DNA from 4 places in the Arthrobacter arnarulunnguaqae genome. Region 3 is predicted to be linked to each of the others. Evidence: riboswitches for the same ligand, from Rfam matches in the RefSeq annotation. Region 3 holds a riboswitch; each other region holds the start of a gene.
The links. A riboswitch is a leader RNA that binds a small molecule or an ion and turns the genes downstream of it on or off. The one in region 3 is predicted to bind S-adenosylmethionine.
Positions count from the first base shown of each region.

Region 1: another riboswitch for S-adenosylmethionine. It lies ahead of ACHAAJ_RS05670 (hypothetical protein); the one in region 3 lies ahead of ACHAAJ_RS14490 (OsmC family protein).
Region 2: another riboswitch for S-adenosylmethionine. It lies ahead of ACHAAJ_RS00295 (bifunctional o-acetylhomoserine/o-acetylserine sulfhydrylase); the one in region 3 lies ahead of ACHAAJ_RS14490 (OsmC family protein).
Region 4: another riboswitch for S-adenosylmethionine. It lies ahead of ACHAAJ_RS08955 (ABC transporter substrate-binding protein); the one in region 3 lies ahead of ACHAAJ_RS14490 (OsmC family protein).

Region 1 covers NZ_JBIMER010000004.1:64,060-71,093, reverse strand. Annotated here, with positions in the region: gene ACHAAJ_RS05695 (thiamine pyrophosphate-requiring protein) at 1-856, shown strand, start outside; gene ACHAAJ_RS05690 (pyridoxamine 5'-phosphate oxidase family protein) at 880-1,320, opposite strand; gene ACHAAJ_RS05685 (very short patch repair endonuclease) at 1,353-1,835, opposite strand; gene ACHAAJ_RS05680 (App1 family protein phosphatidate phosphatase) at 1,881-3,011, shown strand; gene ACHAAJ_RS05675 (acyl-CoA thioesterase) at 3,008-3,472, shown strand; gene ACHAAJ_RS05670 (hypothetical protein) at 3,469-3,966, opposite strand; SAM riboswitch class IV at 3,976-4,093, opposite strand; gene ACHAAJ_RS05665 (siderophore-interacting protein) at 4,207-5,043, shown strand; gene ACHAAJ_RS05660 (DNA-3-methyladenine glycosylase family protein) at 5,070-5,969, opposite strand; gene ACHAAJ_RS05655 (DNA-3-methyladenine glycosylase I) at 5,966-6,559, opposite strand; gene ACHAAJ_RS05650 (alpha-ketoglutarate-dependent dioxygenase AlkB family protein) at 6,556-7,034, opposite strand, start outside.
Region 2 covers NZ_JBIMER010000001.1:75,168-82,201, forward strand. Annotated here, with positions in the region: gene tpx (thiol peroxidase) at 1-210, shown strand, start outside; gene ACHAAJ_RS00285 (CPBP family intramembrane glutamic endopeptidase) at 303-1,109, shown strand; gene ACHAAJ_RS00290 (VOC family protein) at 1,207-1,848, opposite strand; SAM riboswitch class IV at 1,984-2,101, shown strand; gene ACHAAJ_RS00295 (bifunctional o-acetylhomoserine/o-acetylserine sulfhydrylase) at 2,176-3,519, shown strand; gene metX (homoserine O-acetyltransferase MetX) at 3,597-4,676, shown strand; gene ACHAAJ_RS00305 (alpha/beta hydrolase) at 4,709-5,374, shown strand; gene ACHAAJ_RS00310 (RNA-binding S4 domain-containing protein) at 5,379-5,606, opposite strand; gene ACHAAJ_RS00315 (DMT family transporter) at 5,695-6,711, shown strand; gene ACHAAJ_RS00320 (glycine--tRNA ligase) at 6,821-7,034, shown strand, end outside.
Region 3 covers NZ_JBIMER010000023.1:21,779-28,812, reverse strand. Annotated here, with positions in the region: gene ACHAAJ_RS14510 (oxidoreductase) at 1-1,096, opposite strand, end outside; gene mhpA (bifunctional 3-(3-hydroxy-phenyl)propionate/3-hydroxycinnamic acid hydroxylase MhpA) at 1,340-3,091, shown strand; gene ACHAAJ_RS14500 (alpha/beta fold hydrolase) at 3,166-4,032, opposite strand; gene ACHAAJ_RS14495 (VOC family protein) at 4,286-4,702, opposite strand; SAM riboswitch class IV at 4,901-5,016, shown strand; gene ACHAAJ_RS14490 (OsmC family protein) at 5,053-5,601, shown strand; gene ACHAAJ_RS14485 (aldo/keto reductase) at 5,611-6,570, opposite strand; gene ACHAAJ_RS14480 (hypothetical protein) at 6,655-6,777, opposite strand; partial or broken gene ACHAAJ_RS14475 (NADPH-dependent FMN reductase) at 6,809-7,033, opposite strand.
Region 4 covers NZ_JBIMER010000007.1:137,039-144,072, forward strand. Annotated here, with positions in the region: gene ACHAAJ_RS08950 (acyl-CoA dehydrogenase family protein) at 1-1,117, shown strand, start outside; SAM riboswitch class I at 1,501-1,590, shown strand; gene ACHAAJ_RS08955 (ABC transporter substrate-binding protein) at 1,684-3,339, shown strand; gene ACHAAJ_RS08960 (ABC transporter permease) at 3,346-4,305, shown strand; gene ACHAAJ_RS08965 (ABC transporter permease) at 4,323-5,234, shown strand; gene nikE (nickel ABC transporter ATP-binding protein NikE) at 5,250-6,881, shown strand; gene ACHAAJ_RS08975 (acyl-CoA dehydrogenase family protein) at 6,911-7,034, shown strand, end outside.

The DNA of each region.
Region 1 (7,034 bases), on a different contig from region 3:
CGGCGACGCCGCCGGCACGCTGGCGGCGTTGTTGGAACTGCTCCGGCCACGGACCGACGGCGACTGGGCCGGCCGGGTCGCCCAGGCCGTCGGCGACTGGCATCGGCTCTCTGCGGAGCGGGCCGCGACGCCGGCCGAACCCGTGAACCCGGAGCGCGTGGCCCGCGAGCTCAGCGACCGGCTGCCGGCGGACGCCCAGGTCGCGATCGACGTCGGAAGCTGCGTCTATTGGTACGCCCGCCAGCTGCGCCTGCCGCCCGGCGTGCCCGCCCACCTCAGCAGCACCCTGGCGAGCATGGGGTGCGGCGTTCCGTACGGACTGGCCGCCAAGCTGTTGGCGCCGGAGAGGCCCGTGGTGGTGCTCGCCGGGGACGGCGGCATGCAGATGAGCGGCATCGCGGAGCTGGTGACGGTTTCACGGCTGTGGCGGCAGTGGGCCGATCCGCGGTTTGTGGTGTGCGTGCTGAACAACGGCGACCTGGCCGAGGTCACCTGGGAGCAACGCGAAACCGAGGGCGACCCGCGGTATGCCGCCTCGCAGAACCTGCCGCCCTTCCCGTTCGCCGGATACGCGGACGTGCTGGGGCTGCGCGGGATTACGGTCGAGGATCCGGAACTGCTCGGCGCGGCCTGGGACGAGGCGTTCGAATCGAAGGTCCCGGTGGTGCTGGACGTCCAGACCGACGCGTCCGTGCCGCTGCTGCCGCCCTTCCCGCACGGTGCGCGCAAGGCCGAGACGATGCGCGCGGGGCTGAGGCAGGAGGGCGCCTCGGGGGAGCGCGCCCTGCGCCTGCTGGACACGTACGTGGCCCAGGAGGAGCGGCTCTTCGGGGACGGCGCGTCAGGCCCGGCGTAGGGCGGGAGGCGGCGCCGGCGGCCCTACGACTCGTCCAGCTGCTCCGGCTGGCGGCCGAGCCGGAAGTGGCGCCCGCTGACCGACTGCGGTTCGATCTCCACCCAGAAGTCCTTCAGCGTCGGCAGCCACGGGGCCACGCCCGTGTCGCGGGCCGCCTCGATCTCCGCCTCCGTCTGCAGGACGCGCGCCGTCCCGCGGACGACGACGGACCACGCCTCGTCACTGAGGATCCCGTCGGCCTCGAAAACAACGCGGGGGTTGACGGTCAGGCCGGCGAGCTTGCCGCCGGGTGCGGTTCGCAGATAAATCCGGCCGTTGGCGGTGGCATGGTTGACCGGTACCAGGTCGATCTCGCCGGCAACAACGGTGGCCAGCCGGCCGTGCCGGGCGTCGGCGAGGAGTTTCCAGCACTGGTCGGCGTCGAGGACGAGGACGGGGCTGCCGTCGGGGTGGGTGAACATCATGGCTTGAGTATTCTACTTCGCGTAGAAAATAGCTAGGGGTTCGCCGTCGGGTCCAGGAAAGCCGCGAGCGAGCGCAAAACCCGGTCCGGATCCGCCAGCTCGCACTCCCAGACAGTCAGCGAGTCCCAGCCCAGCGTGCTCAGGGCCGCGCTGTGCCGGAGGTCCCGGGCTGCGTTCCCCTCGCGCTTGGCGCGCCAGAATTCGGCGTTCGACGACGGGGCCCGGCGGCCGGCGGGGCAGTCGTGCTGGTGCCAGAAGCACCCGTTGACGAAGACCACCTTGCGCCGGGACGCGAACACCAGATCCGGTTTGCCCGGCAGTTTTCCGCCCGCGAGCCGGACGTCCGGGGCGGCCCGGCGGGCGGCGGCCGCCGCGGCGCGGGCGAGCTGGCCATGCAGGCGGTAGCGGTATCCGGCGGCGTGGGCGATCCGGCGGACGCGCAGTTCCGGACCGGTGTCCTTGCCCCGGATGCGGGACATCAGGGCGGAGCGCTGCTGGGGCGTCAGGCGGTCCATGTCACCATTCTCACGAACGCCCGCCGGGCGTGAAAGACTTGCGGCATGCGAGGAAACCAGAGCGACACGCCCCACCGCCACCTCGGTGTCCGCCTCGAGGATTCGTGGCACGCCTTCCGCGAGCGCGGCGCCCGCGCCAAGGGAATGGTGGCATCGGTCGCCTCCTTCAGGGGCTACGGCCTGAGTTCGCCGGACGGCGGATGGGTGCGCGTGCTGGCCAGGATTTCGATGGCCCGCCCGGAGGGACCCGAAATCGCCGTTCCGACGCCCAAGGTCGTCGCGGACAGCGTGCGCGGATGGAAGAACTTCGTCTCCCCGGCCCTGCCGTACGCAGAGGTCACCGTCACGGTCGAGGGCCGCAAGTACAAGGTCGACGCCGACCGGGGAGGCGTGTTGGACGCGCTGATCGAGGTGGGCCTGGAGCCGGGCTGGCACACGGTCCACTTCTCCTGCGAGGGCTCGGAGGACGCACCCGCCCGGGTCTTCGTCGTCGATTCCGCCGTGGACTTCGGCATGGTGTCCGACGTCGACGACACCGTGGTGGTCACCGCCCTGCCCCGTCCGCTGCTGGCGGCGTGGAACTCTTTCGTGCTCAACGAACACGCGCGCGTGGCGACCCCGGGGATGGCCGTGATGATGGAGCGGCTGATGCGGGGGCGTCCGGGATCCCCGGTCCTCTACCTCTCCACCGGAGCCTGGAACGTGGCGCCGACCCTCACGCGGTTCCTCACCCGAAACCTCTACCCGGAGGGGGCCCTGCTGCTGACCGACTGGGGGCCGACGGAGGGCCGCTGGTTCCGCTCGGGCATGAAGCACAAGGTGGACCAGCTGCGCCGACTCGCGGACGAGTTCCCGCAGATGAGGTGGCTGCTGGTCGGCGACGACGGGCAGCACGACCCGGAGATCTACGCGGAGTTCGCCAAGCGCTACCCGCAGAACGTCCGGGCGATCGTGATCCGCCAGCTCACGCCGTCGGAGGCCGTTTTGGCCGGCGGCCGCTCGATGGGCACCGTGGACGCGACGCCGGGCGTGCCCTGGATCTACGCTCCCGACGGAGCCGTGATCATCGCCGAACTCGAGAAGCTCGGGATCGTTTCCGCCGAGGACCAGCGAGTGCAGGAGGACGAGCAACTCCGCGCGGTGGAGCAGAAGCAGGCCCGCGGGGAAAAGGTGTGAGCGGACGCAGGCTCCGCGTCCGGGTGCCCATGCGTTGGGCGGACATGGACGCCTACGGGCACATCAACAACGTGAACCTCCTCCGCATGCTGGAAGAAGCGCGCATCGCCGCCTTCGGCGTCCCGGGCGGGACGGGCAAGGTGGGCAACGAGCCGATGGTGGCCCTGTTTTCCGCCGTGCCCGCCGGCACCCAGACGCTCGTGGTGGAACACCGCGTGCGGTATGCCGCACCGCTGGACTACCGCAACGTTCCGGCCGAGGTCGACGTGTGGATCTCGGCGGTCAAGCCGGCCAGCTTCGACATCGCCTACGAGATCCACGACCCGGTCGACGGCGGGGTGTGCGTCCGCGCCACCACGACCCTGGCCTTCTTCTCGACCGGGGAATCCCGTCTGATGCGGATCCCCGCCGAGCGCCGGGAGGCCCTCGCGGAGTTCCTGGGCGAGCCGGTCTTCCGTTAGGACAGCCGGGCCGCCAGTTCCGCGAAGTCCCGCCCGAGGCATTCCTCGTGGGCCAGTGCACACGGCTGCACCGGGTTCGCGGACAGGCTCACGTAGGCTCGTCCGGCGTGGCGCAGCCGGTCCGCGGGCAGACCGAGGATTCCGGCCGATTCGTTCCAGACGAACCGCCAGCGCGCTGGCACGGGTCCGTGCAACGGCCGGAGGCGGGAGGCCTCATCCCGCGGCGGCGGCGCGTGTGCTTCGCGGGCGGCCGCGGGCAGCCCGCGCATTCGGGCGGCCACCTGGAACGCGTCGTGGGTGTGTGTGGTGACGGCTTCGCCGTCGGCTGCGTGGATGACGACCCGTTGTTCCGGCACGCCGACTTCGACTGAAACGGTCACCCAGTCGGCGGGGAGCGCCAGCGCGCGGCGCAGTGCCGCCACGTGGATGCGGTGTCCGGGGTCGAACGAGGAACAGAGGGAATCGGCGCCCGAGGCGGTGGTGTGGAAGCCCATGGGACCCTTCCGTTGCTCTTGCCGACGTCGAGTGGGCCGCCGGCCGCTTCGTCATCCGAACCACCCGTTAAGCATGGGGTTGGTGTGCGGCCGGGTCGGAGCCCAAAGCTGGCCGCATCTCGTGAAGCTGGCTTAATCCTAGCGCAGGCAGTGCGCACGGTTTGCGTTGCGTCATTTTGTGGGATTGGCTGGGGAAAACCGAAGCGCCGAAGGACCCGGCGCCCAGAGGAGTGATATCGAGTGAGCGTTCCCCCAACAGCACGTCCGGCCCGGCCGCTGATTGTCTTGGAGGTCGTGGCGAGCGAGACGCTGGGAGAGCACATGGTTCGGCTGACGTTCGGCGGGCCCGGCTTCGCCGAGTTCCGCAACAAGGACGCCACCGACAAGTACGTGAAGCTATTGTTCGTCGATCCGGCGCTGGGACTCGAGCCCCCGTACGACATGGATGCCCTGCGCGCCGCGCTTCCGGCGAACAAGATGCCCGTGCGCCGCACCTATACCGTTCGCAGTGTCGACGAGGCGGCCGGCACCCTGCAGATCGACTTCGTGGTGCACGGCGACGACGGCATCGCAGGTCCGTGGGCGGCGTCCGCGCAGCCGGGGGACAAGATCTGTTTCTCCGGACCCGGCGGGATGCATCTGCCCGATGTCGAGGCCGACTGGTTCCTCTTCGCGGGGGACGAATCCGCGCTGCCGGCGATCGCGGCGACGCTGGAGACCATGGATCCCGACGCGAAGGGCTTCGCCTACCTCGAGGTCGCCGGACCGGAGGACGAGATCGCGTTGGACGTGCCCGCCGGGATCGACGTGCGCTGGTTGCACCGCGGAGGACCGGTCACCCCCGAGAGCGCGATGCTGGCTTCTGCCGTCATGGCGGGGGAGTGGCCCGAGGGCCGCGTGCAGGTCTTCGCCCATGGAGAGCGCGAGATGGTCAAGGCGCTGCGGCGCTACCTGTCCGACGACCGTGGGGTGGACCGCAAGCAGCTCTCGCTGTCCGCCTACTGGGCGTATGGACGGGCCGAGGATACGTTCCAGGCGGAGAAGCGCGAACCCATCGGGCAGATCTTCCCCGAGTAGCCGCCACACCGACGGGTAGCCGCCGGCTACCTCAAGTAGGCGGTGGACGTCCACAGGTGCATCAGCGCGTGGGCGCGGTACGGGCTCCAGTTCCGCGCGCGCTCGGCGGCTTCCGTGGTCGAGATGCCGCCCAGGGCGCGGCGCAGCACCAGGTCCCCGGGTGCGAAGGCGTCGCGGTCCCCGGAGGCGCGGACGGCCAGGTAGTCGGCCGTCCACTCTCCGATGCCGGGCAGTGCGAGCAATTCCGCGCGGGAGAGCGGAAACCACGGACTTCCCGGCACTTTTCTTATCACCTCACCCTCCGCATGGCCTGCGCGGAGGAACGCGCCCGCCAGCGCCCGCAGCGTGCGTGCCCGGGCGTTCGCGATGCCGACGGCGGCGCGCAGACGCTCGTGTGCCGCCTCGGCAACCGCCTCTGCCGCGGGAAAGGTCCGGAGCCCTGCGGGTCCGTCCGAGCCGTACGCGGCGACGAGCCGACCGGCGAACGTGCGGCAGGCGGCGAGCGAGACCTGCTGGCCGAGCACGGTGGTCGCCGCCGCCTCGAACGGGTCGAGGCACCCCGCCACGCGCAGGCCCGGGCGGGCGGCCACGAGCGGAGCCAGCAGCGGGTCGGCCGCGAGCACGGCGTTCACGGGTGCGAGGTCGGTGTCCAGGTCCAGCCACGCCCGGACGACGGCGCCGAGTTCCGTCCGGTCGGCGGCGGACAGGCCGGGCGAGGACACCCGCACACCGGCGGGTTCGACGGCGACCGTCACCGCGCGGTGCCCCGAGGTCAGGCGCACCGCTCGGGTCAGCGTGGCGTCGCGGACGTCCACCGCGTCCACACCCGGTATGGCGTGCGCGGCGAACAACCCCATCAGCGCCGGGGCGTCGAGTCCACCGTTGGCCGGCAACAGGCGTCCGCGGTCCGCCGGTCCTGAACTCATCCCGGCCAGACGCCCGAGGAGCCGCGGCGGTGGCTGTCCAACAAGTGGGTGTCCACTATGCCGATGGCTTCCATCAGCGCGAACATCGTGGTCGGCCCCACGAAGGAGAATCCGCGCTTCCGCAGCGCCTTGGACAGTGCGATGGATTCTGGCGAGGTCGTGGGGACGTCCGCGAACGTGGCCGGCCGCGGCGTCTCGGCGGGACCGAACGACCACACGAACTCGACCAACCCGCCGTCCGACCGCAACTCGATCGTGGCGCGCGCATTGGCGATGGCTGCGAGGATCTTGGCGCGGTTGCGCACGATCCCGGCGTCCGCCATCAGGCGAGCCACGTCGTCCTCCCCGTATGCCGCGACGGAGTCCGGGTCGAAGCCGTCGAAAGCGGCCCTGAACGCCTCGCGCTTGCGCAGGATGGTGGCCCAGGACAGCCCGGCTTGAAAGGCCTCCAGGCTGATGCGCTCGTACAGCCCGCGTTCGTCCCGCACGGGAAGACCCCATTCGGTGTCGTAGTATTCGCGCAGCATCGGATCGACGCTGGCCCACGGCGGCCGCGCGAGTCCGTCCTCGCCGATCACGGTCCCGTTCATGGCGTGGGTTGTCCTTCCAGTCCGGTGGCGCGCAGGGTGATGTTGATGCGCCCGTGCTCCAGCCCGCATCCCTCCGGGGCGGTCCCGGCGTACACCTTGGGTACGCCATGGTAGGCCAGCCGCGACGGCCCGCCGAACACGAACAGGTCCCCGGAGAGCAGCTCGACGTCCTCGTAGGGCTTCGCCCGGCCCTGCGTGTTGCCGAAACGGAACAGGCACGCGTCCCCGATGGACAGGGACACCACGGGGGCCGGCGACGACTCGTCCTTGTCCTGGTGCATGCCCATCTTCGCCCCTGCCGCGTAGTGGTTCACGAGGGCGGCGTCCGGCACGTAGGGGACGTCCGGCCGGCCGGACCGCGCGTACCCCGGGGTGCCGACGGCGTCGTACGCCTCGGCGACCGCGCGGCCGCCGAGTTCGGCGAGCCAGCCCGGCAGCGGGAGCACGCGGTTTCCGTTCACGTCCGTCGCCTCGC
Region 2 (7,034 bases), on a different contig from region 3:
GAGGGCCTGGAGAACGTCGTTTCAGCGTCCACCTTCCGCTCCGACTTCGCCGAGGCCTACGGCGTGAAGATGGTCAACGGCCCGCTGGCGGGACTGAACGCACGCTCGGTCGTCGTCGTCGACACCGATGGGACGGTCCTGCACTCCGAACTCGTCTCGGACATCACGGTGGAGCCGAACTACGACGCCGCCATCGCGGCGCTGAACTAACCGCGGCCCTGCAGTAGCGCTTCGAGGCAGGGTCCGTCCGGGAAACCGGGCGGGCCCTGTGCGCTGTTCCGCCGCCCGCTACGATCGTTGGCATGGACAGCACCGGATCCCTTGCCGCCTCCGCGGCCGGCCGCCAAGCCGGCGCGCGGCCGCCGGCGTCCCGCCGCTGGATCGCGTTCGAGATCGCACTGGTCCTCGGATTGTCCCTCGGACAGTCCGCGGTCTACGCCGCGGTCAGCCTCCTGGACAAGTTGAGCCGGGCCCCGCTGGGCGGGCAGACGACCAGCATGAACAACCCGCTGAGCGAGCGTCCCCTCTTCGACCTGACTTACCAAATGTTGGACATCGTGTTCGCCCTGGTCCCCGTGGCGCTGGTTTTCTTCCTATTTGCCCAAGCGGGAACCAATGGGTTCCGGGCCATGGGTCTGGACTTCCGGAGGCCTTGGCGCGATCTGGGGTGGGGTTTCGGGCTGTTCGCCGTGATCGGCGCGGGAACGCTGGGCGTCTACGCCGCGGGCCGGGCTTTGGGGGCGACCACGGCCATCGTGCCGTCCGCCCTGGAACCCTACTGGTGGACCATACCGGTCCTGGTGCTGTCCGCGGTGCGCCACGGCCTCCTCGAGGAAACGGTGGCCGTCGGCTACCTCTTCGACAGGTTGCGCCGTCTGGCGTGGGGCCCGTGGGCCGTGGTGGTCGCCAGCGCGATCCTGCGCGGAAGCTACCACCTCTACCAGGGTTTCGGCCCGTTCGTGGGGAACTTCCTGATGGGGCTGGTCTTCGGGTGGTTGTACCTCAAGTACCGCCGGGTAATGCCCCTGGTCATCGCCCACGCGTTGCTCGATACGGCCGGGTTCGTCGGCTACGCGCTGATCGGACCGGCGATCGGGCTGGGCACCTAGCTCAAGCAGTTCACCTCGGTTAAGCGGCGCGGGCCGGACAGCGGATGTCCGGCCCGCACTTCGTGTCCCGCGGTCCTGTCCGCAAGGTCCCGTCCCGCTACAGCGTGATCGATCCCTTGGGGGTCTCGAAGGTCACGGACATGATGCCCGGCGTCCCGTTGGGCGCCTGCCACTCGACGTCCACTCCCTCCAGGGGGCTCTGCTCCGGCGTTCCCAGCCATTCGCGCACCCGCTCCCTGGAGCCGGCGATGCTGATCCGGGAGATCCGCCCCACCGGCTCCAGCGCGCGAGACGGGTGCAGGTTCTCGGTTCCGTCGTCCCAGCGCAACATGTAGGGCACCTGCGGGTCCGCGATGAGCCCCTTGATGCCGATCTGCTGCCACGTCAGTTCCTGGCCGTCCGGGAACTTCCGGTTCCCGGGAACCGAGGACCGGCCGAGCCGCTCCTCGAAGGGGGCCAGGTCGTCGACGGCGACGCACCAGCCCATCCATCCTCCGCCCATTTCCGACCGCGCACGCACGGCCTGGCCGAACGGAGCCTTGTCAGAGGCCGGGTGCGCGAGCACCTCGACGACCTCCAGGTATTGGTTGTTCAGCAACGGGAAAATGACATTCCGTGTGCCGAACCGGGGATGCACGCCGCCCTTGACGGACTCGATCCCCAGAGTGTCTTTGATGCGGTCGGCGGTGGCCGCCAACCCATCCTGTCCGCAAGCGTATGAAACGTGGTCCAACCTCATGTGCCCATGATGGCACTTTGTGAGGTGCGTCTCGACTTAGGTTGTCCTTACTTGAGCCGAAGGCTGTGTCAAACCCCGTCATATTCGCCGGGCGTCGCTTGCGGGGCGCGGCGGCATCCGCGAAACTGTTCTACAGGTCATGAGTGCCAGCGCGAAACCCCGGTTTGCTGGCCGGCAACCCTCCACTCGCGGTGGGGTGCCCCGGGTGAGGACCGGGCTCGGCGCCAAGCGTGGCGCGGGGCAAGCGCGGGTCGGTTCCGGGCGGCGTCACACTCCGTGTGGCAACTCCGTTTGGTGCGGCCCCTCAGACGAAAGAGGAGCACCACAATGTCCACCAACTGGTCCTTTGAGACGCGCCAGATCCACGCGGGACAAACACCCGACGCGGCAACCGGGGCGCGCGCCCTGCCGATCTACCAGACGACGTCGTTCGTCTTCCCGAGCGCGGAGAGCGCGGCGGCGCGGTTCGCGCTACAGGAACTCGCGCCCATCTACACGCGCATCGGCAATCCCACGGCCGAGGCCGTGGAAAACCGCATCGCCGACCTCGAGGGCGGCGTCGGCGCTCTCCTCCTGGCCTCCGGCCAGGCCGCCACGACCTTCGCGATCCTGAACGTCGCCGAGTCGGGCGACCACATCGTGGCCAGCCCGAGCCTCTACGGCGGGACGCAGAACCTGTTCAAGCACACGCTGCGTCGATTGGGCATCGAGACGACGTTCGTCGAGGATCCCGACAACCTCGAACACTGGCGCGCGGCGGTCCGGCCGAACACCAAGGCCTTCTTCGGCGAGGTGGTTTCGAATCCCCGTCAGGACGTGCTGGACATCGAGGGCCTCGCCGCCGCGGCCCACGAGGCCGGCGTCCCGCTCATCGTGGACAACACGCTGGCGACTCCGTACCTGATCCGCCCCATCGAATGGGGCGCGGACATCGTTGTGCACTCGGCCACCAAGTACCTCGGCGGGCACGGAACCGCGATCGCCGGTGTGATCGTGGACTCCGGCAACTTCGACTTCGCGCGGGACCCCGAGCGGTTCCCGACGTTCAACACGCCGGACGAGTCCTACAACGGGTTGGTGTTCGCCCGCGACCTCGGCGTCGGCGGCGCCCTCGGAGCCAACCTGGCCTACATCCTGAAGGCCCGCGTCCAACTGCTGCGGGACCTCGGTTCCGCGGCGGCCCCGCTGAACGCGTTCCTGATCGCCCAGGGCCTGGAAACGCTGAGCCTGCGTATGGAGCGCCACGTCTCCAACGCGCAGAAGGTCGCCGAATGGCTTCAGGCGCGGGAGTCCGTCCGCTCCGTGGCCTTCGCCGGCCTGCCGTCGAGCCCGTGGTTCGAACGGGGGCGCAAGTACGGACCGCGCGGCACCGGCGCGATCGTCGCGTTCGACCTGGAGGGCGGCGCGGAAGCGGGACAGGCCTTCGTCGACGGGCTGGAACTGCACTCCAACGTGGCCAACATCGGCGACGTCCGTTCGCTGGTCATCCACCCGGCGTCGACGACCCACGCGCAGTTGGGCGAGGCCGAGCGGGCCGCCGCCGGGGTCACTCCCGGGCTGGTGCGGTTGTCGGTCGGCTTGGAGCACGTCGATGACATCATCGCCGACCTGTTGGCCGGGTTCGACGCCGTCCGCCGGGCCGCGCCCTCGGACCTGCAGGCGGCCCGGTGACCCTCGACTTCAACGCGACGTCGGAGCGCGCCGCTCCGAACGCCGTCGGTCCGCGGACCGACGGCGTTCCGCGGACCCTGCGCACCGGCGCCTTCGATTTCGAGACGGGCGGCTGGCTGCCCGAGCTCGTCATCGGATACGAAACGTGGGGCCGGTTGAACGCCGACGCGTCCAACGCCGTCCTGCTGCAGCACGCCCTCACGGGGGACCCGCACGTCGCCCGCGGGGACTCTGACGAACCCGGCTGGTGGGACGGATTCGTCGGGCCCGGCAAGACGTTGGACACCGACCGCTACTTCGTCGTGGCCGCCAACATGGTCGGCGGTTGCAACGGGACCTCCGGGCCGTCCAGCCCGGATCCGGACGGCGCGCCCTGGGGGTCGCGCTTCCCGTTCACCACGGTCCGCGATTCCGTCCGCGCCGAGGCGCGCTTGGCCGACGCCCTCGGCGTCGCCCGCTGGCACAGCGTGATCGGGGGCTCCCTCGGAGGTGCCAGGGCGCTGGAATGGGCCGCCGAGTTCCCCGGGCGGGTCGGGGCGTGCGTGGTCATCGCCGCCGCGGCCGAGGCGAGTGCGGAACAGATCGCCTTCGCGCAGGCGCAGACCGCCGCGATCCGCCTTGACCCCCATTTCGCCGGTGGCGACTACTACGGCGGGACGGCGCCGGTCGCCGGGCTCGGGTTGGCCCGGCGCATCGCCCACATCACCTACCGCTCCGAACCGGAACTCGACGTCCGTTTCGGGCGGCGGCCGCAGCCGGGCGAGGAGCCACTCGGGTCGGCGACCATGGAACGCGGTCGCTACCAGGTCGAGAGCTACCTCGACCACCAGGCGGCGAAGCTGTCGGGGCGGTTCGACGCGAACAGCTACCTGGTGCTGACGGAGTCGCTGATGAGCCACGACGTCGGCCGTGGGCGCGGGGGAGTCGATGCGGCTCTCGCGGGGCTCGGCTCCGTCGAATTCGTCGTTGCGGCGGTCGACAGCGACCGGCTGTACTGGCCGGCGCAGTCGGAGCGGCTGGCGGCCGCGCTGCCCGGACGGCCCGCGGTCCGCTACATCGCTTCTCCGCTGGGGCACGACGGGTTCCTCACGGACATCGAGCAGCTCGACGGGGGGCTTCGCGGATCGCTGTACGGGCAACCGACGCGAAACGATTGAAGCGTCAACCTTGACTGTGGTTCAATGGAACCATGAGCGAATCGTCTTCGAACCCCGTAGTTGTCTGGTCCCGTCCCGAATCGGAGCGGGCCGGAACGCCCCTGCTGGTGGCCTTCCACGGCTATCTGTCCAACGAGGCGGACCTGATGGGGCTCGCCCCGCTGCTCCCGGAGGCGTTCACGATCGCCTCCGTGCGGGCGCCGCACGCGCTCGGCCCCGGGTTCACCTGGTTCCCGCTGATGCACGAGCCCGACTTCTCCGTGGACAAGGTCGAGAAGTCCGTGGCCGATGTCTGGGCGTGGCTCGACACCGTCCGCGGGAACCACTCGTCGGTGACGTTGTTGGGCTTTTCCATGGGCATGGCCGTGGCCACCAGCGCGCTGCGCCACCGCCCGAGCGACGTCGCCGCCGTCGTCGGACTCTCCGGCTTCGCGGTGCCCGCCACGGGCAGCGACTTCTTTGACGACGCCGGGGTCAAGGCCGCCGGCACGCCGCTGTTCTGGGGTCGGGGCCAGGCGGACCAGGTCATCACCGAGGACAAGATCGCGTTCACCCACGACTGGGCGACCGAGAACACCCATCTGACCAAGATGCTCTACGCGGGCATGCAGCACAGCATTTCCCAGCCGGAGATGGGCCACGTCTCCGAGTTCCTGCGCCGGGCCGTCCTCGACGCCCGCGAGGCCCCCGTCGGCTAGGGGACTAGCCCTGTTCGACGACGATGACCTCGCCGTTGACCTCCACGGTGTCTCCGGCGCGGAGCTGGCGCCCCCGGCGCGTCTCGATCTCGCCGTTGACCTTCACCAGCCCGTTCTCCACGAATTCCTTGGCCTGGATTCCGTCCTCCGCCAGGGAGGAAAGCTTCAGCAGCTGGCCGAGGCGGATGGATTCGTCGCGGATCTGAACGGGTGCGGGTTCGGGAATGCTCATGGACCCATCATCCGGCAGTTGGCGCCGTCGCGCGAACGCGGCCGGTTTGCCGCCCCGCCGGCGTGCATCCGCGTAACATGGTGAGTCGATGAGCACCCGGAAACCTGCCCCCACCGCCCCGCACTCCCAGGGCTCCGCGCGCCCCGCAGCGGGATCGATCCCCACGTGGCTCGGCCTCGGCCTCGCGCTCGCGGCGGGAACCATCATTCCCCTCCAGGGCAGGGTCAACGGCGCCCTGGGATTCACGATGGAGGATCCCATCGGCGCGGCGGGCATCAGCTTCGGCGTCGGCCTGACGGTGCTGATAGCCGCGACGGCGTTGCTGCCCCGCGGACGAGCGGGGTGGCGGGCGATGCGCCGGGCGGTCGGTCGCCGGGAGTTTCCCCGCTGGTACCTCGGGGCGGGGGTCCTGGGCGCCTACCTGGTGGTCGGCCAGACCACGTCCGTGCCGCTGATCGGCATCGCACTGTTCACCCTGGCCATTGTCACCGGCCAGACTTTCAGCGGGCTCCTCGTGGACCGCATCGGCTTCGGTCCCGGGGGCCGGCGCCCCGTTTCCGGTTGGCGCCTCGCGGCGTCGGTCCTGATGGTGGGATCCGTCCTGTGGGCCGTGTCCCCGCGCATGGAGGCCACGCAGGTGGCCATCTGGCTCCTTCCGGTGTTGCTGCCGCTCAGCGCCGGGCTCTTCATCGGGTTCCAACAGGCCATGAACGGCGTCCAGGCGGCCACCTACGGAACCCCGATCACAGCGACCCTGATGAACTTCGCGGCCGGGGGCGCCGCGCTCTGCGCCGCGTGGGCGGTGAAGGCCGCCGTCGTCGGGCCCTCCCATCCGTTGCCGACCGAATGGTGGTACTACACGGGCGGGCTATTCGGCGTCGTCTTCATCGCCGTCGGCGCGGTGCTGGTCAGAACGCTCGGCGTTCTCCTCTCGGGTCTGTGCATGATCGCGGGACAGCTCCTCGGATCGCTGGCCCTGGACCTGCTGGTGCCGACGCCGGGAACCATCGTCGAGACGGCGACCGTGCTGGGGACGTTGCTCACGCTCGTGGCCGTCGTCACCGCCGCCCTGCCCGGCATGAGGGGGCGCACGGGCCGCGCCTGAGCGTCCGCCGATGCGCGCCCGCCCGCCCGCCCGCGCTAGGCTGGATGCGAATTGTTCCCCCGTTACGGACCGCAACCAGCGGCCACGTGAACCTTTGGAGTATTAATCTATGGCGCCACAATCCAAGCTCGATCAGGTCATTTCCCTCGCCAAGCGGCGCGGATTCGTGTTCCAGGCGGGTGAGATCTACGGCGGATCCCGCTCCGCGTGGGACTACGGGCCACTGGGCACCGAGTTGAAGGAAAACATCAAGCGGGAATGGTGGCAGACCTTCATCCGCGGGCGCGAGGACATGGTGGGGCTCGATTCCTCCGTCATCTTGC
Region 3 (7,034 bases):
CGGAGGCGACCAGCTCCCAGTCCTTGACATCGGCCACGGGCGAGAACACGCTGCCGTCCAGTTCGTCGAACCCGGCGTTTCCGCGGGCCCGCCGCGGCCAGTCTCGCGTGGCCAGCGCTGCCTTCCCGAGGGCGACCACGTCCGCCGCGCCAGACTCGACGAGCGCCGACGCGGAGGCGGGATCGTCCAGGCTCCCGTTGGCGATGATGGTCAGCCCGGAATGGCGCTTGGCCAGGGCCGCGAGCGAATCGCCGCCCCCCTCGAAGGCCGGGGCGTCGGCCCGGCGTTCCGTGGTGTGGATGTAGTCGATCCCGGTCGCGGCGAGGGCCGTGAAGATGGTCTCAGCCTCCGCGGCGCCGGACCACTTGTGTCCGTGGTCGCTAACCTTCCCCTGAGAGATGCGGATGCCGACGCTCAGGGACGGGCCGACTGCCTCGCGGACGGCCCGGCTGATTTCGACGGCGAAGCGCACACGGTTCTCGGGCGTTCCCCCGTATTCGTCCGTACGCTCATTGAGGTAGTCGGTGAGGAACTGGTCCAGGAGGTACCCGTTGGCGCCATGGATCTCCACGCCGTCGAATCCGGCGGCGCGGGCGTTCAGCGCGGCGGCGACGAAGCCTTCCCGGACCTCGCACATCTGTTCCCTCGTGATCTCGGCCGGGCGGCGGTAGGGACCCTCCCCGCGGTAGAAGCCGAGTTGCTCGCCCTTCGGGGCGATCGCGGAGGGGCCGACCGTCGTCGGGACGAACCGGTTGCCCTGGGATTGCGCGCCGGCGTGCATCAGCTGGGCGAACATGCGGGATCCGCGCGCATGGACGGCGTCGACGACCTGCGCCCACGCTTCGGCCTGTTCGGCCGTCGCCAGGCCCGGCTGGAAGCGGTAGCCCTGGCTGTGGGCGGTGTCCGTGTAGATGCCCTCGGTGATCAGCAACCCGAAGCCCCCGTCGGCGAACCGCGAGTAATAGGCCGCCATGCGGTCCGTGGCGTAGCCGTCCTCGGTGGCGCTCACGCGGGTCATGGGCGCCAGGGCAACCCTGTTGGGCACCTCTGTGGGGCCGATCTTGAAGGAGTTCCAGAGGGGAGCAAAGTGAGGCATGTGCGGTGTCCTAGAAAGTCTCGTGGATTTTCGTGGTCGATACGCCGGAGTCCTCGGCGCACTGCTTCCACAAGGACGGGACGGGTGCCCAATATTCCCCGTGGGGGTTTTCCGGCGCTCGAACGTTCCGCGCAACAGAACACGACTATTGACCTGCGTCACAGTCTGCTGATGAGATGGATCGCAAGTTGTTGCACATATCGCTTGAACTGTGCGCTATATACACTGAAGGATGAGATTCTCATGAACAACCCCACGCCCAGCCCCGATGCCAGCGAAGTACTGATCGTTGGAGCCGGTCCAGCCGGCCTGATGCTGGCGAACGTCCTCGGCATGTACGGCCGCAAGGTCACCGTGCTGGAGGCCATGGACCAGCTGATCGATTATCCGCGCGGTGTCGGCCTGGACGACGAGTCTTTCCGCACCATCCAGACCGTCGGCCTCGTGGACACCATCCAGCCGCACACCACGCCGCAGCACATCATGCGGCTGGTCAACGGCGCCGGAAAGGTCATCCTCGTCAACAACCCCCAGACCGACGAATTCGGCTGGGGCCGCAAGCACGGCTTCATCCAGCCGGAGGCGGACAAGGCGCTTTACGAGGGCCTCGCGCGCTTCAAACACGTTCAGGTGCTCTTCGGCCACCGCGTCGAAGACGTGCGGGAAACCGCCGACGGAGTCACCGCCGTCGCACTGGTCGCCGGGCCTGACGGGGAACTCGAGGAACGGAACTTCACCGCCCAGTACCTGGTGGGCTGCGAGGGCGGCAAGTCACCGACGCGCAAGCGCATGGGAGTCTCCTTCGAGGGCGAGTCCCCCTCCACCCGCTGGCTCGTCGTGGACGTCAACAACGATCCGCTCGGCACGCCCAACGTGTTTCTCGGCGCCGATCCGAAGCGCCCCTACGTCTCGATCGGTCTGCCCCACGCCGTACGGCGCTGGGAATTCATGCTGCACGACGGCGAGACGGAAGATCAGGTCACGGATCCGGCCTACGTCAACAACCTGCTCAGCGCGCACGTCCCGGACCCGTCGAAACTGGACTTCATCCGCCGTCGCGTGTTCACGCACCACGCACGCGTGGCCGGCAACTTCCGGAAGGGCCGCCAACTGATCGCCGGCGACGCCGCACACCTGATGCCAGTCTGGATGGGCCAGGGGTGGAACTCGGGCATGCGCGATGCCACCAACCTCGGTTGGAAGCTCGCCGCAGTGTTGTCGGGACAGGCAGGCGACGCGCTGCTGGACACCTTCACCACGGAGCGCAAGGAGCACGCCCAGGCGATGGTGGATCTGTCCCTGACGTTCGGGAACTTCATCAAGATCACCAACCCGTTGCTGGCCGCCGGCCGCGACGCGGCGTCGTCGGTCCTGAATCTCTTCCCGTCGGTGAAGAGCTACTTCTCCGACATGAAGTTCAAGCCGATGCCGCGCTACACACAAGGAGTCCTGGCGGATCCCAATACGCAGGCGTCCGGCCGCGCCGCGGCAAGGCTGACCAGCAAGCTGGTGCCGGTGCTGACGGCAAACAACAAGGTCTCTCCGGTTGGCGTCCAGTTCCCGCAGCCGCGCGTCAACTCGAAAGCGGGCGCGAACGTCCTGTTGGACGACGCGATCGGCAATTGGTGGGCCGTCGTCGTATGGGGCAACAGCCCGAAGGACGTGCTCCCGTCCGAGTCGCTGGAGAAGCTCCGCACCCTGGGCGCCCGCCTGGTCTGCGTCCTGCCCGAGACGCAGCGGGCGTGGGCGGAGCGGGACATGGGCGAGGACGTGCTGGTTCTCGGCGACCACACCGGCCGCATGAAAAAGTGGTTCGACGATCGCCCGACTCCGCTGGTCTTCCTGCGTCCGGACCGGTTCGTCGCCGGTGCCTGCCTGACGCAGAACGCCCCCGCGACGCTGGACGCGATCCTGCGTTCCATGGCGTTCACCGGCAAGCCGGCGGCCCACGGAGCGGTGCAGGTTCCTGATGACGCCCGCGAGCTCCTGGGCTAGTCCCTCACGCAAAACGGTCCGGCTCCCCACAGGGAGCCGGACCGTTTTTCCGTTTCCTGGTCCTGCCGGATGCGCTACTTGCCGCCGACGCCCTGCGCGGTCAGGTACTGCTTGATGACCGTGTTGAACTCCTCGGCACGCTCCACCTGGGACCAGTGGCCGCACTGGCTGAAGATGTGCGCGTCCGCGCTCGGGATCACGTTGAGCAGCTCCCACGTGCGCGACGGCGGGATGACGACGTCCTGCATGCCGTGGATGAGCAGGACCGGGATCTCCAGCTTGGAGAGCACCTCGAAGTCCAGCGGGAGGGCGTCGCGGTCCCGGTCGCGGGCCGTGACGACCTCGACGAGGCGGTCGGAGGCGGTGTCGTTCAGCGCGGACTGGTAGCGCAGCGAGACGAGCTCCTCCGTGACCAGCGACTTGTCGACGACGAACTGCTCCAGCGTGCGGCGGATGCCGGCCTCGGACAGTTCCGGCTTCGCGTGTCCGGACAGCGCCGCGGTCTTCTTCGCCCCGCCGGTGCCCATGGAAACGATGCCCAGCAGGCGCTCCGGGAAGTCGATGGCGAACTGCATCGCCACCCAGCCGCCGATCGAGTTGCCCACGATCCACGTCTTGTCGATGCCCAGCGCGTCCAGCACGCGCACGGAGTGGCGGACCCATTCCTTGATGCCGTATTCGGTGCCGGGGGCCACGACGGACTGGCCGTAGCCGATCGAGTCGATCGCGATGCAGCGGCCGAGTTCGGAAATCTCCGGGAGATTCAGCCACCAGTTCGCGGCCGCGGTGACGCCGGTGCCGGAGCCGTGGAGGAAGAGGATCGGGGTGCCCTCGCCGAGCTCGTGGTAGTGGGTGACCTCGCCGGGAGCGGTCTCGAGCCACTTGTCCTCGAGGCCGAAGAACTTGTCCGTGGTGTAGTCGGGAATCTGAACTGTGGTCATGGCGCACTCCTGTTGCTCGTCGTCGCGCAGAGGTCCTCGCGGACCCGCGGCCTGGGTGGGGCGGCCCCGCGCACGCGCAGGGTTCCCCTCCCTGACAAGCCTAGGGACGCGCGACCCTCTGGCCACGGGACCGTTCCGGCAGGCGGCACAAAGGCAACGGCACGACGGCGGTCCGCTCTGCGCCAGGACGTCGTGGACGTCCCAGCCCGGGCACGGCGACGGCGTCGTCCAGCTCCGCTGCAGACCGCGGGCGTCAGCCCCGCCGGCCTGCGATGTTGACCATCCAGCCGATCCCGAACCGGTCCGTGCACATCCCGAAGCTGTCGCCCCACGGCGCCACCGCGAGGGGCTCGATGATGGTTCCGCCGTCAACAAGCTTGTCCCAGTAACCGCGCAATTCCGCCTCGTCGCCGCCGCTCAGGGACACGGAAAACCCCTTCGGGGTGTTGTACTCCATGGCGTTGGGCGTGTCCGAACCCATGAGTGTCAGCCCGTTGGCTCCCGTCACCTGGCCGTGCATGATCTTTTCCTTTTCGGCCGGTTCCTCACTGGCCTGGAAGTCGCCGAATGTGTTCAGCACGAGTTCGCCGCCGAAGACGCCGTGGTAGAACTCCAGCGCGTCGCGGGCGTTGTCCTTGAAGCCGAGGTACGGGTTGAGCGTCGTCGCCATTTTTGTGCCACTCCTCGGAGATGAATGCGTCCGGGCACCTGGGCAACTGCCGGAGCCGACTGAAGGCTCCCATTATGCTCCGGCACGGCCGCTTAGGCGAGGGCCGCCGCAGCCGCCCGCGTCGACATGTTTCGGCGCGTTGCGGTTCGTGACGAAACCCTTGAACCACCCCGCCATCCCCCGTCAGACTCGTCGGAGAATCAAGAGTTCCAACCACGGGCCCTGGCCGGTTGGACGGCAACCCTCCCGCTGTAGCGGGGTGCCCCAGGTGAGGATTCGACGCCGGCCCGGCTTGGGCGGCGTAAGTATGGCGACGTGCCTGGCATGCGCCACGACACCAAGGATCGATCATGACCCAGACTTCCCTGCAGGACCTGAACGAGGTTCGCGCCGCGCGGCTCGACGACGCCGGAGCCTTCTGGTCCGGCAAAATCGCCGCCGACGCCGCGAACGCCCGCCTGACGTATGGCGCACGGGGGGCCGGCGAGGGCTCGGTGGCCACGCGCATCACGACCGGAGGACATGAGTTCACCGTCGACGAGCCTGCCGGGCTGGCCGGCGACAACGCGGCGGCGAGCCCGGTGGAATACGCGCTCGGCGCCTTGGCATCCTGCCAGGTGGTGGTCTACAGGCTGTACGCCCACCAGCTCGGCATCCGGGTCGACGACATCACGATCGACGCCGAGGGAGACCTCGACGTGCGGGGTCTCTTCGGCGCCGATGCAACGGTCCGGCCGGGCTTTTCCGCGGTTCGCCTGCGCGTAGTCATCACCGGACCGGAATCGCAGGAGCGCTACGACGAACTGCGGCGGACCGTCGACGAACGCTGCCCGGTGCTGGACCTGTTCGCCAACCCGACGCCGGTGGAGATCGAGGTGGCCGCGAACCCAGCCGGATAGGGCAAGGGGCTACGGCAGCGGGCGTCCGCGGGCCGCGGTCCAGAGGGCGTACCAGTCGTCGGAGGCCATGGCCTCGGCGACACGTTCGGCGTCGGCGCAGGCCGCGATGCGTCCGGGGTTCGACGTGCCGACGACGGGACGGATGTTCGCGGGGTGGCGCATCAGCCAGCCCAGCACGACGGACTCCGGCGCGCAATCCAGGCGTTGCGCCAGGGCGGCGACCATGCGGGAAGCGGCCGCGTCCGCAGGTTCCGTCCCGGCGCCGTCGGCCGGCCGTCCGCTGTAGCGACCCTGCGCCAGCGGACCCCAGGCCTGGAGCTCGACGCCGTTGGCCGCGCAGTATTCGAGCGCACCGTGCGGGAAACAGACGTCCGCGCCCTCGGCGTGGTTGACGAGGACGCCCGCCTCCAACCAGCCGAGCCGGTGCAGGCTCATCTCCAACTGGTTGACGGCCAGCGGCTCGTCGAGGGCGGACTGCAGCGCGCCCATCTGCTCGGCGGACATGTTCGAGACGCCCAACCGCAACACCTTCCCGGCGGCCTTGAGGTCGGCGTAGGCGCCGGCGATTTCCGCCGGCGTGGCCAGCGGGTCCGGCCGGTGGACGAGCAGCGTGTCCACGCGGTCCGTGCCGAGGCGCCGCAGGCTGTCCTCGACCCGGGCCGCGATGGTCCCGGCGGACGCGTCGTAGCGGCCGGGAGTGTCCGGCGTGCCCAGCACTATCCCGCACTTGGTCTGCAGGTGGAGTTGGTCGCGAAGCTCGGGGCGTTCGGCCAGGACGCGGCCGAACACCTCCTCCGACTTGCCGTTGCGGTAGATGTCAGCGTGGTCGAACACCGTGATGCCGGCCTCCAGCGCGGCGTCGACGGCGCGGTGCGCCTCGAACACGTCGGCTGCCTCGAGCGGTCCGGCGCCCCAACCCCCGCCCAGGCCCATGCATCCAAAGATCAGGCGGGATGCGGCTTCGTGCATGCTGGTGCTCCTTCGGTAGGTGGACTCACAGCGTACGACGCCGGTGCGCGCCGGCGCCTGCGCCAGCGCCGACGCTCGGGGCTACTAGCGGGAGCCGGGATCGTCGTCCCCGAAGACCTCCGGCTTGAAGGTGATGTAGGCCTCCGGCGCGTTGAGCTGCGGCGCGTCGAGGAAGCTCAGGACGCTGCGCATCGACGACTGCATCACGGCCGTGCCGATCCCGCCCGGCGATGCACCGATGATACCGGTGGGCTTGCGCGAAAGAGTTGCTGCCCCACGGGCGGGAACCCCAGTCGATCGCGTTCTTCAGCGCGCCGGGGATGGACCGGTTGTACTCGGGGGACACGATGAGGATTCCGCCCGAGCCCTCAATCGCTGCCTTGAGCTCCTTACCGGCCACCGGGAAGTCGGCGTCGAAGTCCGGGTTGTAGAGGGGAAGGTCGGCAATGGGGATCTCGAGCACA
Region 4 (7,034 bases), on a different contig from region 3:
CGAGCGGGTGCTGCCCTACGAGCAGGTCGGATGGCTCAACCAGCTGCGGTTCGGCGCCCTGCGCGTGCCGGAGGCGGACGGCGGCTACGGGGCATCGCTGGCGGACACCTTCCGGCTGCTCATCGAGTTGGCCGAGGCGGACTCGCAGGTGTCCCACCTGCTCCGTTCGCACGTCGGGTTCGTCGAATCCGTCCTGACGCTGGACGACGCGGAGGTCCGCAACCGCTGGTTTGCCCGCTTCGTCGGGGGACAGCTGGTCGGCAACGCGTACACCGAGCGCGGAGGCAATGAACTCGGAACGCTCAACACCCGGCTCCTGGAACACGACGGCCTGTTGCGGCTGACGGGCAAAAAGTACTACTGCACCGGCACCATCTTCGCCGATTGGGCGGCAGTCGCGGCGACGGTGCCGGGCGTCGCCGGGCGCCACATCGCCGTCGTATCGACGCAGCACTCCGGCGTGCGGATCTTCGACGATTGGGACGGCTTCGGCCAGCAGTTGACCGGCACGGGATCTACGACCTTCGACGACGTTCCGGTCGACACCCTGCTTCGGCCGGCCGAGCTCGAGGCGCACGTGGAATCGGCCGTCTTCCAACTGGTTCTGCTAGCCGTGCTGGCCGGGATCTCGAGGGCCGCGCTGGCCGACGCCCGCGCAGCCGTCCAGGCACGGACCCGGACATTCAGCACCGGTACGGGCGTTCCCGTCCGTGAGGAGCCGCAGGTGTTGCAGCTCATCGGGGAGATGTCCTCCACGGCGTTCGCGGTCGACGCCGTGGTGCTGGCCGCCGTCGCGGAGGTCGAGTCCGTGGATGGCGAGTCGGGGCTGACGGAGGCCGAGCGGTGGGCCGTGTGCGAGCTGGCCGCCAACCGCGCGCAGACCGTGGTCCAGCCGCTGGTGCTCTCCGCGGCGTCCAAGCTCTTCGACGGTCTCGGCGCCTCGTCCACGGCGCGCGTGTGCAACCTGGACCGCCACTGGCGGAACGCGCGCACGGTCGCGACCCACAACCCGACCATCTACAAGGCGCGGATCGTCGGGGACTACGAGGTCAATGGAACCGCCCCGCGGAAGTTCGACGCCGTGGGAGACGTGGCCCAGGTGGGTTTCGCGCGTTGAGCGGTTGGTCGGTTGGTGGTGCCGCGCCCGCGACCGCTCCCGCCCTCCTGCAGCCGAGACCGCCCAATATTGCCGAGACCTGCCGAAATTCCGTGAGGTCTCGATATTTTCACCCGGTCTGGAGCACCTCCCACCTCCCATCGCGAGTACGAGGACCGCTGGCCTCGCCTAGTCGCGGTCCGACTCCTCGCAAAAACGCGGTCCGGCTACTCGGCGCCGCACTCTCACGTAACCCGGCGTCATCTGGAGCAACATTGAACGAATGAGACGTCACCAAGCCGGTTCGTGTCCGTTTGTTTCGCCATATCGCCGTAATCCTTGGTCACATCGAAGATCCTGCAAGACACTTTAAACATGACCGCGGCGGTTCCGCAGTCACACGACAACCATCCAGAGCGGCTGAGAGACCTGGCTCATTGACGCCGCAGCAACCACCCCCTCGGGGCCGGTGCTCATGCCAGGACCGATGGAGATTGCCAGACTCCGCAGGTTCTCAAACGTCGGTCCGCCGACGTCCACACAGCCGCGGACAGAGCGTTCCTCGGTAACAACCGAGAGGATCCACTATGGAACCCACACCCCGTATTTCCCGTCCCGGCCGCGGCACCGTTCGCCGCGCCTCCGCACTCGTCGCACTGTTGGGAGCCGCCTCCCTGGCATTGGCGGCCTGCGGATCGGGCGCGTCCGGCAACCAGCCGTCGGCCGCCGCCGGCGAGCCGGTGCAGGGCGGAACGTTCACCTATGCCGAGGTCACTCCGATCAACAATTGGCAGACCCAGGCCGCGCGCTTCTACGAGAAGGCGAACGTCCTCAACAGCGTGCTCGACCGCCTCACCTACTTCGACGCTGAGAACGGCGAGCTGGTCGGATGGATTGCGAGCAAGTTCGAGGCCAACGCGGACAAGACCGAGTTCACATTCACCATCCGCGATGGCGTGACGTTCTCCGACGGGACGCCGCTGGACGCGCAGGCCGTGAAGGCCAACCTCGACGCCCTGGGTCTGGGGGTCGAGGCCGCCCAGGTGCAGCCGAACGTCGACTTCGCGTCCTACAAGTCCGCCGAGGTTCTTGCCGACAACCAGGTGAAGGTCACGCTGAAGAGCCCGGACGCCAACTTCCTCCGGGCGACCTCTTCGGTGACCGCCGGACTGGTTTCCCCGGAAACTTTGAAGCTGGACAACGCGGGCCAGTCCGCAATCTCGAAGATCGTCGGCTCGGGCCCGTTTGTGTTCGAGTCCGAGAAGACGGACGAGGAGGTCGTGTTCGCCAAGCGAGCCGACTACGCGTGGGCCCCCGAGACGGCCGAGAACCAGGGTGCGGCCTATCTGGACAAGCTCGCCGTGAAGTACCTGCCGGAGGTTGCCCACCGTGCCGGCGCCGTGCAGTCCGGCCAGGTGGACCTCGTCCGCGGCCTGCAGCCTGCCGATGAGGCGGCGCTGGCAGCCGGAGGAGCGCAGGTGCTTCCCGCGAAGGGCGTGGACCTAACGGCGAACATGGCCGCCGTGCGCATCGGCAGCGGCAAGCTCGCCGATGTCAAGGTGCGTCAGGCACTGCAGGTCGGCATTGACCGCCAGACCATTAAGGACACCGTGCTTTCGGATAGCTACGAGATCGCCGGGTCGGTGCTCAACCGCGCGGCACCCGGATACGTCGACCTTTCCGCGGAACTCGCCTACGAGCCCGAGAAGTCCAAGCAGCTGCTCGACGAGGCGGGTTGGAAGGTCGGAACAGACGGCATCCGCGAAAAGGACGGCGAGAAGCTGCAGGTCACCGTCACCTCCTCCAACAACTCCGTGGTGATCAAACCCGCCTTCGAACTGATCGAGCAGCAGTGGCGCCAGATCGGCGTGAAGCTGGTCAACCGAGCAGCGGACAACACGTTCCTCGCCACGGCCATGATCGATCCCAACATCGAGTTCTTCGGCACCCGGCAGTTCGCCTACGGGGGACTCGGCCCGGTCTTCGGACCGGAGACCAACACCCAGACGCTCAACGCGGACAAGGACCTCAACTCACTCTTCGCCGAGGAACGCGCCGCGGCCAGCGACGAGGAACATCTGGAACTCGTGGCCGAGGAACAGCGCCAACTGGTTGTCGACCAGGCACTTTCGCTGGTCTTGTGGGACGAGGTGCAGGTCTACGGGGGAGCCCCGGGCTCGCACGTGGAATTCACCTCCGGAACCGCGCCCATATTCCAGGGCGCCTGGAAGACCGGGGAGTAGTCCGCCGTGGCCGCCTACATCGCGAGAAGGATCGGACAGTCCCTGCTGGTCGTCTGGCTCGCCTACACGCTGGTCTTCCTGGCCGTGCAGCTCCTGCCCAACGATCCCGTGACGATCTTCCTCTCCGCCGATGCGGCGGCCGACCCGGCGACAATCGCCGCCATGAAGGCCCAGTACGGCTATGACCAGCCGCTGTTGGTGCAGTACGTCGGCCAGCTCGCGGACATCCTCCGCGGAGACGTGGGCTACTCGCTCGCTTCGGGGCAACCCGTTTCGGAACGCATCGGCTCCGTCATCGCGTCCACGCTGGCGCTGGCCGGCAGTGCGTTCGTCGGCGCGGTCCTGTTGGCGGTCGCGCTCGCCGCGACCGCCACGCTGGCACGGGCCACTTGGCTCAAGCGGACCATTCTGAACCTTCCCCCGCTCTTCGCCGCGGTGCCGGTCTTTTGGCTTGGACTGATCCTGCTGCAGGTGCTCGCCATCCAGTGGGGAGTGATGTCGCTCTTCCCGGACGGTTCGTTCGCGTCGCTGGCCGTCCCGGTCCTGGTGCTCGCCGTGCATGTCTCGGCGCCGATCGCCCAGGTCCTGCTCAAGAGTCTCGACGCCGTCTACGCGCAACCCTTCATCGACGTGCTGAGGGCAAAGGGGGCCTCTCCCGCGTGGATCTTCTACCGGCACGCACTGAAGAACGCGGCGGCGCCGGCGATGACCATCAGCGGTATCACGGTCGGCACGCTGCTGGCCGGATCGGTGATCACGGAGACCGTCTTCGCCCGCGCCGGCCTGGGGCAGGTCGTCCTTCAGGCGGTCACCGCCCAGGACGTGCCGCTTGTCCAGGGGCTCGTGCTTTTGACCGCGACCGCCTTCGTGGGGGTCAACCTCGCCGTGGATCTGCTGTACCCGCTGCTGGACCCGCGGATCCTGAAAAGCAGCACCCACGGCGCACCCCGTGCGCTGGCCGCCTGATAAGAAACGGAGCGAACATGAGCACCAAGCCGGATACGATCGCCCCGGTCGCCGCGGTGGCGTTCCCACCCGAGGCTGCGACGCAGGCATCCACCCCCGACCCGGGACCGACGGGTGGGCGGCACCGCGGCGCCATGCATTTGCCGGCGCTGTGGTTGACCGCAGCCCCGCTATTACTGGTGCTGGGATGGGCGCTCCTGCCCGGACTCTTCACCGGTTTCGACCCCGTCACAGGAGTGCCGGCCGAGAAGTTCCAGGCCCCGGGAGCCGAACACTGGTTCGGCACGGATCACCTTGGTCGTGATGTCTACGCGCGCGTGGTGCACGGCACCTCGCAGACCCTGCTGACGGCGGGGTTGGCCGTGTTGATCGGACTGGTGGTCGGCACGGCCATCGGGCTGGCCGCAGCCACGGCGGGACGCTTCGCCGACGCGGCCACCATGCGGCTGGTGGACGTGCTGCTCGCCGTTCCCGGCTTCCTCATTTCGCTGATCATCGTCACGGCGTACGCGCCGGGACCGATTTCGCTCGGCGTGGGCGTCGGCATCGCCTCCATCGCGTCCTTCGCCCGCGTCGTCCGCTCCGAGGTCCTGCGCGTTCGCAACCTGGACTACGTGGAGGCGGCGTTCCTCAACGGGGGTTCGTGCGCGTCCGTCGTCGTCAAGCACATCCTTCCCAACGCCTGCGGGCCGGTACTGGCATTGCTGGCCGTGGATTTGGGCGCGGCGATCCTGGCGATCTCCGGCCTGGGTTTCCTCGGGTTCGGCTCTCCGCCTCCCACGCCCGAGTGGGGCCTCCTGATCGCCGAGGGCCGGCAGTACCTGGCCACCGCCTGGTGGCTGACCAGCCTGCCCGGCGTTGTCATTGTCGCCGCCGTCATCCTGCTCGCGGGGCTCGGCCGGCAGCTACAAAAAATCTTCCGTTTCTAGGGACGAGGGAACACCATGACCACCACAACCCCCACAGGAGCGCTACTGAGCGTGCGCGGACTGAGCATCACCTACGGCTCCGGAAGGGAGGCCGTGCTGGCGGGCGACCGTCTGGACCTGACGCTGCGCACTGGCGAGATCGTCGCGCTGGTCGGCGAGTCCGGCTCCGGGAAGAGCACCCTGGCCAAAGCGATCATCGGGCTGCTCCCCGCGAACGCCCACCTCGACGGTGCCATCGACTTCGCGGGCGCCGACCTGCTCTCCCTTCCGGAGCGGACACTTGAACGCATGCGCGGTAAGAGCATCGGAATGGTCCCGCAGGATCCGGGCGCCTCGCTGGACCCCGTGCAAACCGTGGGTTCCCAAGTCGCCGAGGTGTTCCGGCTCCACCCGGACGGCCGCAGGCGCTCACGGGCGGAACTCCGCGCCGAGGTGGTCCGCCTGTTCGAGACGGTGGGGATCGACCGCCCCGAGGAGAGACTGGGACAGTATCCCCACGAGCTTTCCGGTGGATTGAAGCAACGTGTGCTGATCGCCATCGCGTTCTGCCTCAATCCCCAGCTGTTGATCGCCGACGAACCGACGTCCGCACTGGATGTGACGGTGCAGCGCACGGTTCTGGACGTCTTCACGCGGCTGGCCCGGGAACGCGGAACCGCCGTCATTTTCGTGACCCACGACCTGGCCGTCGCAACGGACCTGGCCGACCGGATCGTGGTGATGCAGCGGGGGAGGATCCGCGAGGACCGCCCCGTGCTGGACATCCTCACCCGTCCGGAGGACGAATACACGGTTCGCCTGTTGGCGGAGGCGGCCCCGACGGCGCCGATCAAGCGGCCAGGTAACGACGCCGGAACGCAAGCCCCAGCGATCGAGGTCTCCGGACTCGCCAAAGCGTTCGGCCGGGGAAAGTCCGAACACCTGGCCGTCGACGGCGTCTCGTTCGCCGTTCGCCCGGGCACCACGTTCGCGCTCGTCGGCGAATCCGGATCCGGAAAGTCGACCACCGCTCGGATGATAATGAGGCTGCTCGATCCCACCGGGGGGACCGTGCGGATCGACGGACGCGACGTCACCGGACTCCGCGGAACCGGCAAGCGGGAGCTCTGGCGCGGACTGCAGCTGGTGTATCAGAACCCCGATTCCGCTCTGGACCCGAGGCTCTCGGTGGAGGACCTCGTGGCTGAACCCCTGAACAGCTACCGCGTGGGCAGCCGGACCGAACGCAAAGCCAAGGTCGCCGAGCTCCTCGGCCAGGTGAGCCTGCCGACACGGGTCGCACCGCTGCGCGCCCGCGAGCTGTCTGGTGGCCAGCGGCAGCGTGTAGCCATCGCGCGGGCATTGGCCCTGGGCGCCCGCACGCTGGTGCTGGACGAGGCGCTTTCGGCACTGGACGTCCTCACGCAGGCGCAGATCCTCGCGCTCCTTGAGGACCTGCAGTCGCGGCTCGGCCTGTCCTATCTGTTCATTTCGCACGACCTGCACATTGTCGAGCGCATCTCGCACGACGTCGGGGTCATGCGCCGCGGACGTCTGGTTGAAACCGGTCCCACGGCGGGCGTCTTCGCGGATCCGCAGAGCGAATACACGTCGCTGCTGCTGGACGCGAACCCGGGGCACAGGCTGCGCGAACTCGCGGCCCTCTAGAGAACAACATCGAATCCGAAGGAAGTCACATGGCCACCAGTCTCAAGCAACGGCAATCAACCGAAGCCAACTACGCGGGACTCGCCGCTCGGTTCCGCCCCGTGTTCGACCGCATCGCCGCGGGCGCGCAGGAGCGAGAAGCAACCCGCACGC